One region of the Mesorhizobium sp. WSM4836 genome, then DNA from elsewhere that is predicted to be linked to it. Evidence: predicted binding sites of a transcription regulator. Region 1 holds the regulator's gene; each other region holds the start of a gene.
What was found. The regulator LexA, encoded in region 1, represses DNA repair genes until DNA is damaged. The targets are predictions, from matches to a motif close to TGTTCNNNNTGTGTTCNG.
Positions count from the first base shown of each region.

Region 1 (2,202 bases):
TTGACTGCTCCCCCAAGATCCAACGCAACGCCGGACACGCATCGACTGTTCTTCCAATACCTGGTTGCGCGCAGCAAGGCTCACCGGCGAGAAGCGCCCTGACCAGGCGGTGGAAACGAGGACTTAACCGAGGTTGGCGTTTTGAGTTCGTTTCGTTCACGGTGCATTGACCAAACCGCAGAGTCGATACGAGTTCAATTCCGTGCCCTTTGCCGACCGGCGGCCGAAGGCCAGCGTGGCCTTTCGGGAAGCCAGAAGAGCGCAAACGAAAGCAGAATCAAGGCGATGAGGCTCGCGGCGGTGAAAATGGGGTACCCCGGTAGAGGCGTCGTTTGTTTCCCGAGCCTTAACGCATTCATTAAACTTTAAACAGTTGCGGAACACAACTGGAACAGATAGTGTTTGTTCTGGGTTTGTTTTTCTGATTCTGTTGGGGGTCGTTATGCTGACACGCAAACAACACGAACTGCTTATGTTCATCCACGAAAGGTTGAAGGAAAGCGGTATCCCGCCTTCCTTCGACGAGATGAAGGAAGCGCTCGACCTGGCTTCCAAATCCGGAATCCACCGGCTGATTACGGCGCTGGAGGAGCGCGGCTTCATTCGCCGTTTGCCCAACCGGGCCCGTGCGCTGGAGGTGCTGCGCCTGCCTGACTCGATCGCCCCCGGCCTCAATGCGGCACGCAAGTTCTCGCCGAGTGTCATCCAGGGCAGTCTTGGGCAAGGCGGTCCTCGGCAAGGCAAGCCGGCCCCTTCGCGCCCTGCAGCCGGCAATGATGACGATGTCGTCGCCGCCATTTCGATCCCAGTGATGGGCCGCATCGCCGCCGGTGTGCCGATCGATGCCATCCAGCACCAGACGCATTCGATTTCGGTGCCGCCGGATATGATCATGGGCGGCGAGCATTATGCGCTCGAGGTCAAAGGTGATTCGATGATCGAGGCCGGCATTTTCGACGGCGACACGGTGATTATCCGCAATGCCGATACGGCGAGCCCCGGTGAGATCGTGGTGGCACTGGTCGACGAGGAGGAAGCGACGCTGAAGCGCTTCCGCCGCAAGGGCGCCTCGATCGCCCTGGAAGCCGCCAATCCGGCCTACGAGACGCGCATCTTCGGACCAGACAGGGTCAAGGTGCAAGGCAAGCTCGTCGGACTGATCCGCCGCTACTGAGTTCCGCCCTTGGCGCCAGCTTTGGGTTTGTCGGCCCTGCGGTATGGCGGCAGGCCCCGTGCCGCGCGTGAAAATTTTCGCTGCACGTGCCAGGGCCGGTATGATTTTTCGATCGCGAAACGGATTTCGGCGCGCGTTGCCGCTTGTGGATCGAAATAGACGGCCGCACTTCCCGCGCGCGCCAGTTGCCGTTTGGTGACGACGAGGACCAGCCGGTCGTAGTAGCAGGGATTATGGGCGGTGGCGTCGTCGATGACGATCAAGCTGGCAAAGGCGCAGGCTGGCCCTGCAGCATCGCGGTCCTTGGCTTGCGCGATGATCGCGCCGGATGGATGCCGGGCAAGGCAGAGACCGTCCGTGCAAATGAACGGCATGCCGGGCGGTAGGTCGGCCGGATCGGCAATGTCGAATTGCGGATCGTTCTTTCCAGGTGTTTCCGGCGCGACGATAGCCTCTGATGTGAGCGCGCGTTTCCAGTTGTCGATGGTGAACTCATTCGGGCCTGCCCGGTTGACCGCGAGTTCACCGCTGCCGATCGGCAGCGCGACCAGCCGTGCGTCCTCCGAGATCAATACATCGGGTACGCGGGTCTGCGTTGTCGTTAGCAAGCCGGCGAGCGCAAAAGGAAGTGCCACGAGCCGCAGCCAGGTCGTCGCCATGCTGGCAATGACGAGGGCGATCGTCACCAAAAGGACAGATCTCAGCGAAATCAGCCCGACCGCATCGATCGGCGAGCGTTCGGAGATCCACCCGGACAGGGCGATCATCGCCGTCAGCCCCTTGCCCATCACGTAGAGGAAAGGCCCGTCCGCGCCGAACGGCATCGCCAGCGCACTGAGGACGGCGAAGGGCATGACGACCAGTGAGACGATAGGCATGATGGCCAGATTGGCGAGCAGGCTGAGCGGCGCCACGCGCTGGAAATGCCATATGGCGAAAAGCGCCGTGGCGCTCCCTGCAATGATCGAGGTCATCGCCAGGCCGCCCATCCCCAGCAGAACCTTTCGAGCGGCAAAGCGTAGCGGCGA
Region 1 is NZ_JBVVQF010000004.1:166,914-169,115, forward strand. Features, by position in the region: gene lexA (transcriptional repressor LexA) at 443-1,174, shown strand; gene AC0L2P_RS06925 (ComEC/Rec2 family competence protein) at 1,168-2,202, opposite strand, start outside.

Region 2 (2,202 bases), on a different contig from region 1:
AGTGGCGGAGGTCGCGCCGAGCCGCTCGAAGCGCTCGCGCTGGATCGTCCGCGCCCGCGCCACGCGTAGTGCCACGGCTGCACTTTTCTCGGCCCGGTCCGGCCGGATCAGATCGCTGGCCGAGACCGCCGGCACCTCGATCCTGAGATCGATGCGATCGAGCAGCGGGCCGGAAATGCGCGCCTGGTAGTCGGTGCGGCAGCGGTCGCCGCGCAAGCAGCGATAGCCTGGTTCGCCGGCCATGCCGCAACGGCACGGGTTCATCGCCGCGACCAGCTGGATGCGTGCCGGATAGGTGACGCGGTGGTTGGCCCGCGCGATCATGCAGTCGCCGGTCTCCAGCGGCTGGCGCAGCGCATCGAGCGCCTGCGGCGAGAATTCGGGAAACTCGTCGAGGAACAGCACGCCGTGATGGGCAAGCGAGGCCTCGCCCGGCCGCACGCGCAGGCCGCCGCCGACCATCGCCGCCATCGAGGCCGAATGATGCGGCGCGCGGAACGGCCGCCGGTCGGTGAGCTTTCCTTCGCCGAGCTCGCCGGCCACAGAGGCGATCATCGAGACTTCGAGCAATTCCCTGGGCGCCAGCGGCGGCAGGATCGACGGCAGCCGCTGCGCCAGCATCGACTTTCCCGAGCCCGGCGGCCCGACCATCAGCAGATTGTGGCCGCCGGCCGCCGCCACCTCCAGCGCCCGCTTGGCGGTCTCCTGGCCCTTGATGTCGGCGAGATCCGGCAGGTCGCGCGCCGAAGCATGGATGCCGGCTTCCGGCCGCGACAGAACCTGCGTGCCGCGAAAATGATTGGCGATGGCGATCAGGCTGCGCGGCGCCAATATATCGAAATCCTTGCCGGCCCACGCCGCTTCCGGGCCGCAGGCGAACGGGCAGATCAGGCCCTTGCCCTCGGCATTGGCGCCGATCGCCGCCGGCAGCGCGCCGGCCACAGCGGCAATGGTGCCGTCGAGCGATAATTCGCCAAGCACGACATAGCCGGCCAGCATGTCGCCCGGAATGGCGCCGAGCGCCGCCATCAGCCCGAGCGCGATCGGCAGATCGTAGTGGCTGCCTTCCTTGGGCAGGTCGGCAGGCGCCAGATTGACGGTGACCTTCTTCGACGGCATCGACAGGCCCGATGCATGCAATGCTGCCTGTACCCGCTCGCGGCTTTCGGCCACCGCCTTGTCGGCCAGCCCGACGATGTGCATGTTGACCTTGCCCGGCGCGATCATCACCTGCACGTCGACCGGCACGGCCTCGATGCCCTGGAAAGCAACCGTGCGAACCCGCGCCACCATGTCTTCACCCCGGATGCAGGCTTTTGCCCCAAGCCTTTGCGATCATGCCGCGAACGGCGTCACCGGAGACAACCACAGATTTCCGGCGAAGGCAAGAACATTTGGGGAACGGCTGAACGGAACGGCTGCAATGGTTTGCAACGCGGCCGCTCCGAGGCGAGCCTATTTCCGCTTCTCCTCCACCGCATCCCAGAACAGGCTGGCGATGTCGGCGCCCCCAAAACGCTGCACTTCGCGTATTCCGGTCGGTGAGGTCACGTTTATCTCGGTCATGTAGTCTCCGATGACGTCGATGCCGACCAGGATGAAGCCGCGCCCCTTCAGCGAGGGGCCGATGCGGGCGCAGATCTCGCGTTCGCGTTCCGTCAGCTCGGTCTTTTCGGCGCGGCCGCCGACATGCATGTTGGAGCGCGAATCATGCTCGGCCGGCACGCGGTTGATGGCGCCGACCGGCTCGCCGTCGATCAGGATGATGCGCTTGTCGCCAGCCCGCACTTCCTTGAGGTAGCGCTGCACGATGTAGGGTTCGCGGAACATCTGGCCGAACATTTCGAGCAGCGAGGCGAGGTTGCGGTCGGCCTCGTGCAGGTGGAAGATGCCGGCGCCGCCATTGCCGTAAAGCGGCTTCACGATGATGTCGCCGAACTCCTTGCGGAACGCAGCGACCTCGAGCGGGTCCTTGGTAATCAGCGTGTCCGGCATCAGGTCGGGAAATTCGGTGACGAAGATCTTTTCCGGGCTGTTGCGCACCCAGGCCGGGTCGTTGACCACCAGCGTCTTCGGATGGATGCGCTCGAGAATATGCGTGGTGGTGATGTAGTTCATGTCGAAGGGCGGATCCTGACGCAACAGGATGACGTCCATCTCCGATAGGTCGGTGCGGACTTCTTCGCCCAGCGAATAATGGTT
Region 2 is NZ_JBVVQF010000003.1:282,762-284,963, reverse strand. Features, by position in the region: gene AC0L2P_RS05590 (YifB family Mg chelatase-like AAA ATPase) at 1-1,293, opposite strand, end outside; gene gshB (glutathione synthase) at 1,456-2,202, opposite strand, start outside.
Region 2: AC0L2P_RS05590 (YifB family Mg chelatase-like AAA ATPase) is a predicted target of LexA. The motif match lies at 1,387-1,404, and genes of this name have one in related genera.

Region 3 (2,202 bases), on a different contig from region 1:
GGGTCGCGGATGGCGCTTTCGACGATGCGGATCGCCTCGATCGTCGCCAGCCTGTCCTTGGTCTGGCCGACGAATTCCGGCTCGCGGATGAACACCGACAGCATGCCCGCCGCCGAGATCATCACATCCTCGGATGTGACGATCGAGGCGCGCTTGTTGCCGACAAGGTCGGCATAAGCGCGCAAGCCGCGCGTCAGGACGTTGCGGAACCCGGCCTCATGCGTGCCGCCTTCGGCGGTCGGAATGGTGTTGCAATAGGAATTTATAAAACCGTCGCCGCCGAACCAGGTTACGGCCCATTCGAGCGAACCGTGACCGCCCTGCTTCTCGCTCCTGCCGGCGAACATTTCACGGGTCACCTGGAATTCGTCGCCGAGCGAGGCTTTCAGATAATCCTTGAGGCCGCCCGGAAAATGGAATTCTGCCTTGGCCGGCGTTGTGTCCTTTTCCTTGATCAGCGAGGGATCGCAGGTCCAGCGGATTTCGACACCGCCGAACAGATAGGCCTTGGACCGAGCCATGCGGTAGAGCCGCGCCGGCTCGAAAGCAGCACCCTTGCCGAAAATCTGCTCGTCTGGATGGAAGCGGATCTTCGTGCCGCGGCGATTGTGCACCTCGCCGAGCTGCTCCAGGCCGGTCACAGGAATGCCGCGCGAGAACTTTTGCCGATAAAGTTTCCTTCCCAGCGCGACCTCGACCTCGAGATGGTCCGACAGCGCGTTGACCACGGAAACGCCGACACCGTGCAGGCCGCCGGACGTCTCGTAAACCTTGCTGTCGAACTTGCCGCCTGAATGCAGCGTCGTCATGATGAGTTCGAGCGCCGGCTTCTTGAATTTCGGGTGCGGATCGACCGGAATGCCGCGGCCATTGTCGGTGACGGACAGGTATCCGTCGGCGGAAAGCTCGACATCGATAAAGGTCGCATGGCCGGCGACCGCCTCGTCCATCGAGTTGTCGATGACCTCGGCGAACAGATGGTGCATCGCCTTGTCGTCGGTGCCTCCAATGTACATGCCCGGGCGGCGGCGCACCGGCTCCAGCCCCTCCAGCACTTCGATATCGGCGGCACTGTAGCTCTCGCTGGCATCACGGGGCGCTGGCCGCTTCGCCGCTTGCACCAGCGGGTCGGCCGGGCGCGCGGGGACGCGAGCCGGCTGCGGCTGCTTGTCCAATTTGGCGAAAAGATCGTTATTGTCGTCCATGCCGATCCTGGATTCCGATGCTGCGAATCACCACCCGATAGTGCCACGCTTTTTGCGGGCAGGCGATGGAGGTTCCTGTTACGTTCGAGGATGGAGCCTCTTATCGCAAAACCATTCCGCAACCAAGCGGCGGAAATGAGTCGGGCGGCTGATCCTTTGCGGGAGCAACGCTCATAGTGAACAACCGGATCACCCCATTTCCGCCTGCGTGGAAATGGGGTCTTCTGATCAGTCCGAGGCTGCCCTGGCTTTATTCCGCCGCGCCCAGATATTCCGACAGCGGCGGGCAGGAGCAGACCAGGTTGCGGTCGCCGGCGACGTTGTCGATGCGTGACACCGGCGGCCAGTATTTTGCCGCCGTATCGGCATCGCCGGCGGGGTAGGCCGCTTCCAGGCGCGAATAGGGATGGGTCCACTGGCCGGCCAATGCCTCGGCGGCGGTGTGCGGCGCATTGACCAGGGGATTGTCGGCCAACGGCCATTCGCCCTTCGCCACCTTGGCCGCCTCGCCGGCTATGGCGATCATCGCCTCGCAGAAACGATCCAGCTCGCGCTTGGGCTCGGACTCGGTCGGCTCGACCATCAGCGTGCCGGCCACCGGGAACGACATGGTCGGCGCGTGGAAGCCGTAGTCGATCAGCCGCTTGGCGATGTCGTCGACGCTGATACCGGCGCTGTCCTTGAGCACGCGGGTGTCGAGAATGCATTCATGCGCGACGCGTCCGTTGCGCCCCTTGTAAAGCAGAGGGAAATGTTCCCCAAGCCGCGTCGCCACATAGTTGGCGGAGATGATCGCAGTCTCGGTCGCTTGCTTCAGGCCGGAGGCGCCCATCATGCGGATATACATCCAGGTGATCGGCAGGATCGAAGCGCTGCCGAACGGTGCCGCCGCCACGGCATGGGCCGAGCCTTCAGTGACGTGGCCGGGCAGATATGGCCTCAGGTGCGCCTTGACGCCGATCGGGCCGACGCCGGGGCCGCCGCCGCCATGCGGGAT
Region 3 is NZ_JBVVQF010000007.1:7,206-9,407, reverse strand. Features, by position in the region: gene parE (DNA topoisomerase IV subunit B) at 1-1,205, opposite strand, end outside; gene gcvP (aminomethyl-transferring glycine dehydrogenase) at 1,456-2,202, opposite strand, start outside.
Region 3: parE (DNA topoisomerase IV subunit B) is a predicted target of LexA. The motif match lies at 1,276-1,293, and genes of this name have one in related genera.

Region 4 (2,202 bases), on a different contig from region 1:
CGGTGCCTTCTGCGGCAACCCCCTCCGCCCGCTTCGCGGGCACCTCCCCCTCAAGGGCGGAGGATTGAGGCCGCTGTGCCAGCAGGCGCAGCCACATGTACTGCGCGGTGTTGGTGTCCTGGTATTCGTCGACGAGGATGTAGCGGAAGCGCTTGTGGTATTCCTTCAGCACGTCCGGGTTGGCGCGGAAGATGCGGATCGGGTGGCACAGGAGATCGCCGAAGTCGCAGGCGTTCAGCGTCTTCAGCCGCTCCTGATAGGCCTTGTAGAGCTCGCGGCCCTTGCCGTTGGCGAAGGCACGGGCATCGCCCTCCGGGATGTCGGTGGGGCCAAGCCCCTTGTTCTTCCAGTTATCGATCATCTGGGCGAACTGCTTGGCCGGCCAGCGCTTGTCGTCCAGCCCTTCGGCCTGGATGAGCTGCTTGATCAGGCGCACGACATCGTCGGTGTCGAGGATCGTGAAGTCGGATTTGAGCCCGGCCAGCTCGGCGTGCCGGCGCAGCAGCTTCACGCCAATCGAATGGAAGGTGCCGAGCCACGGCATGCCCTCGACATTGCCTTCGCCGATCAACAGGCCGATGCGCTGTTTCATCTCGCGCGCCGCCTTGTTGGTGAAGGTGACGGCGAGAATCTGCGAGGGGAAGGCTTTGCCGGTGGCAAGGATGTGGGCGATGCGGGTGGTGAGCACCCGCGTCTTCCCGGTGCCGGCGCCGGCCAGCACCAGCACCGGGCCCTCGGTGGTTTCCACCGCCAGCCGCTGCTCGGGGTTGAGGCCGTTGAGATAATCGGGCGCGTTGTTTTGCCCGCTGCGGGCAGCCATGGCGCGCGCGGCAATGCCCGACGGGGCCACGGGCCGCGCGTTCGGTTCGTCAAAAAAGGGCATGTCTTCCGAAAACCCGGGCATCTCTCCCCGAATGTAGTGATTCGGCAGCGAAAGGCCAGAAGTGTCTCCGTTTTGTTCTCTGTTCAGTCGGTAGACTCACAATCTGAATGGGTCCGCTAACCAAAACGCCGGGCCTGAGATGGGTCGGTACCGCAAAACGCCGAGCTTGCTTGACAGGGGAGGCGGGCCGGAGAAAGTTGCGTGGGGGCAGGAACGCAATGCGGGGTTGCCCATGGACGCGTCGCGGAGCGCACCAGTCGAAGGAGCACCGTCTTGGCTGTGGTCATCACCTCCCTGATCCTTTTCCTCATCGGCCTGGCGCTTGGCGGCGGCGGCATCTGGCTCGTGACGCTGGGCGGCAGCTGGTATTACGTCATCGCCGGTCTAGCTTTCCTTGTCGCGGCCTGGCTGCTCTACAGGCGCAGATCCACGGCGCTGTGGCTCTACGCGGCGATCGTGCTCGGCACGCTCGCCTGGGCGGTCTGGGAGATCGGCTTCGACTGGTGGGAGCTCGGCCCGCGCGGCGGCATCATCGTGCTTGTCGCGCTGTGGCTGTTGACGCCATGGGCGCGGCGCGGGCTTGCCGGTCCCGACGGACGCGCGCCGCTGATCCTGGCCGTGCTGGCATCGCTTGCCGTCGCCGGTTATTCGATGACCGTCGATCCAAAGGATATTGCGGGTGAACTCAACACGGACAAGGTGACGCCGACGGCCGATCTCGGCGGCAACGTGCCCGCCGGCGAATGGCACTATTACGGCCGCACGCAATATGGCCAGCGCTATTCGCCACTCGACCAGATCACCGCCGAAAACGTTGCCAATCTGCAGCCGGCCTGGACCTATCGCACTGGCGACGTGAAAGGGCCCGACGACATCGCCGAGACGACCTATCAGGTGACGCCGCTAAAGATCGCCGACACGCTCTATATCTGCACGCCGCATAATTTTGTCATCGCCATAGACGCCGCCACCGGCAAGGAGAAATGGCGCTTCGATCCGCAGGTCAAGCTCGACAAGGACCGCCAGCACCAGACCTGCCGCGGCGTGTCCTATTATGCCGACGCCAAGATCGCCGCCGGCCAGCCCTGTGCCACACGCATCTACCTGCCGACATCCGACGCCCGGCTGATCGCGCTCGACGCCGCGAATGGCCAAGTCTGCCCGACATTTGCCGAAGGCGGCACGCTGAACCTGCTCGCCAACATGCCATACCCGAAGCCGGGCTATTATTATTCGACCTCGGCGCCGCTCATCGTCGCCAACAAGATCATCGTCGGCGGCGCGGTCAACGACAATTATTCGACGCAGGAGCCGTCCGG
Region 4 is NZ_JBVVQF010000019.1:135,995-138,196, reverse strand. Features, by position in the region: gene AC0L2P_RS21935 (ATP-dependent helicase) at 1-904, opposite strand, end outside; gene AC0L2P_RS21930 (glucose/quinate/shikimate family membrane-bound PQQ-dependent dehydrogenase) at 1,157-2,202, shown strand, end outside.
Region 4: AC0L2P_RS21935 (ATP-dependent helicase) is a predicted target of LexA. The motif match lies at 946-963, and genes of this name have one in related genera.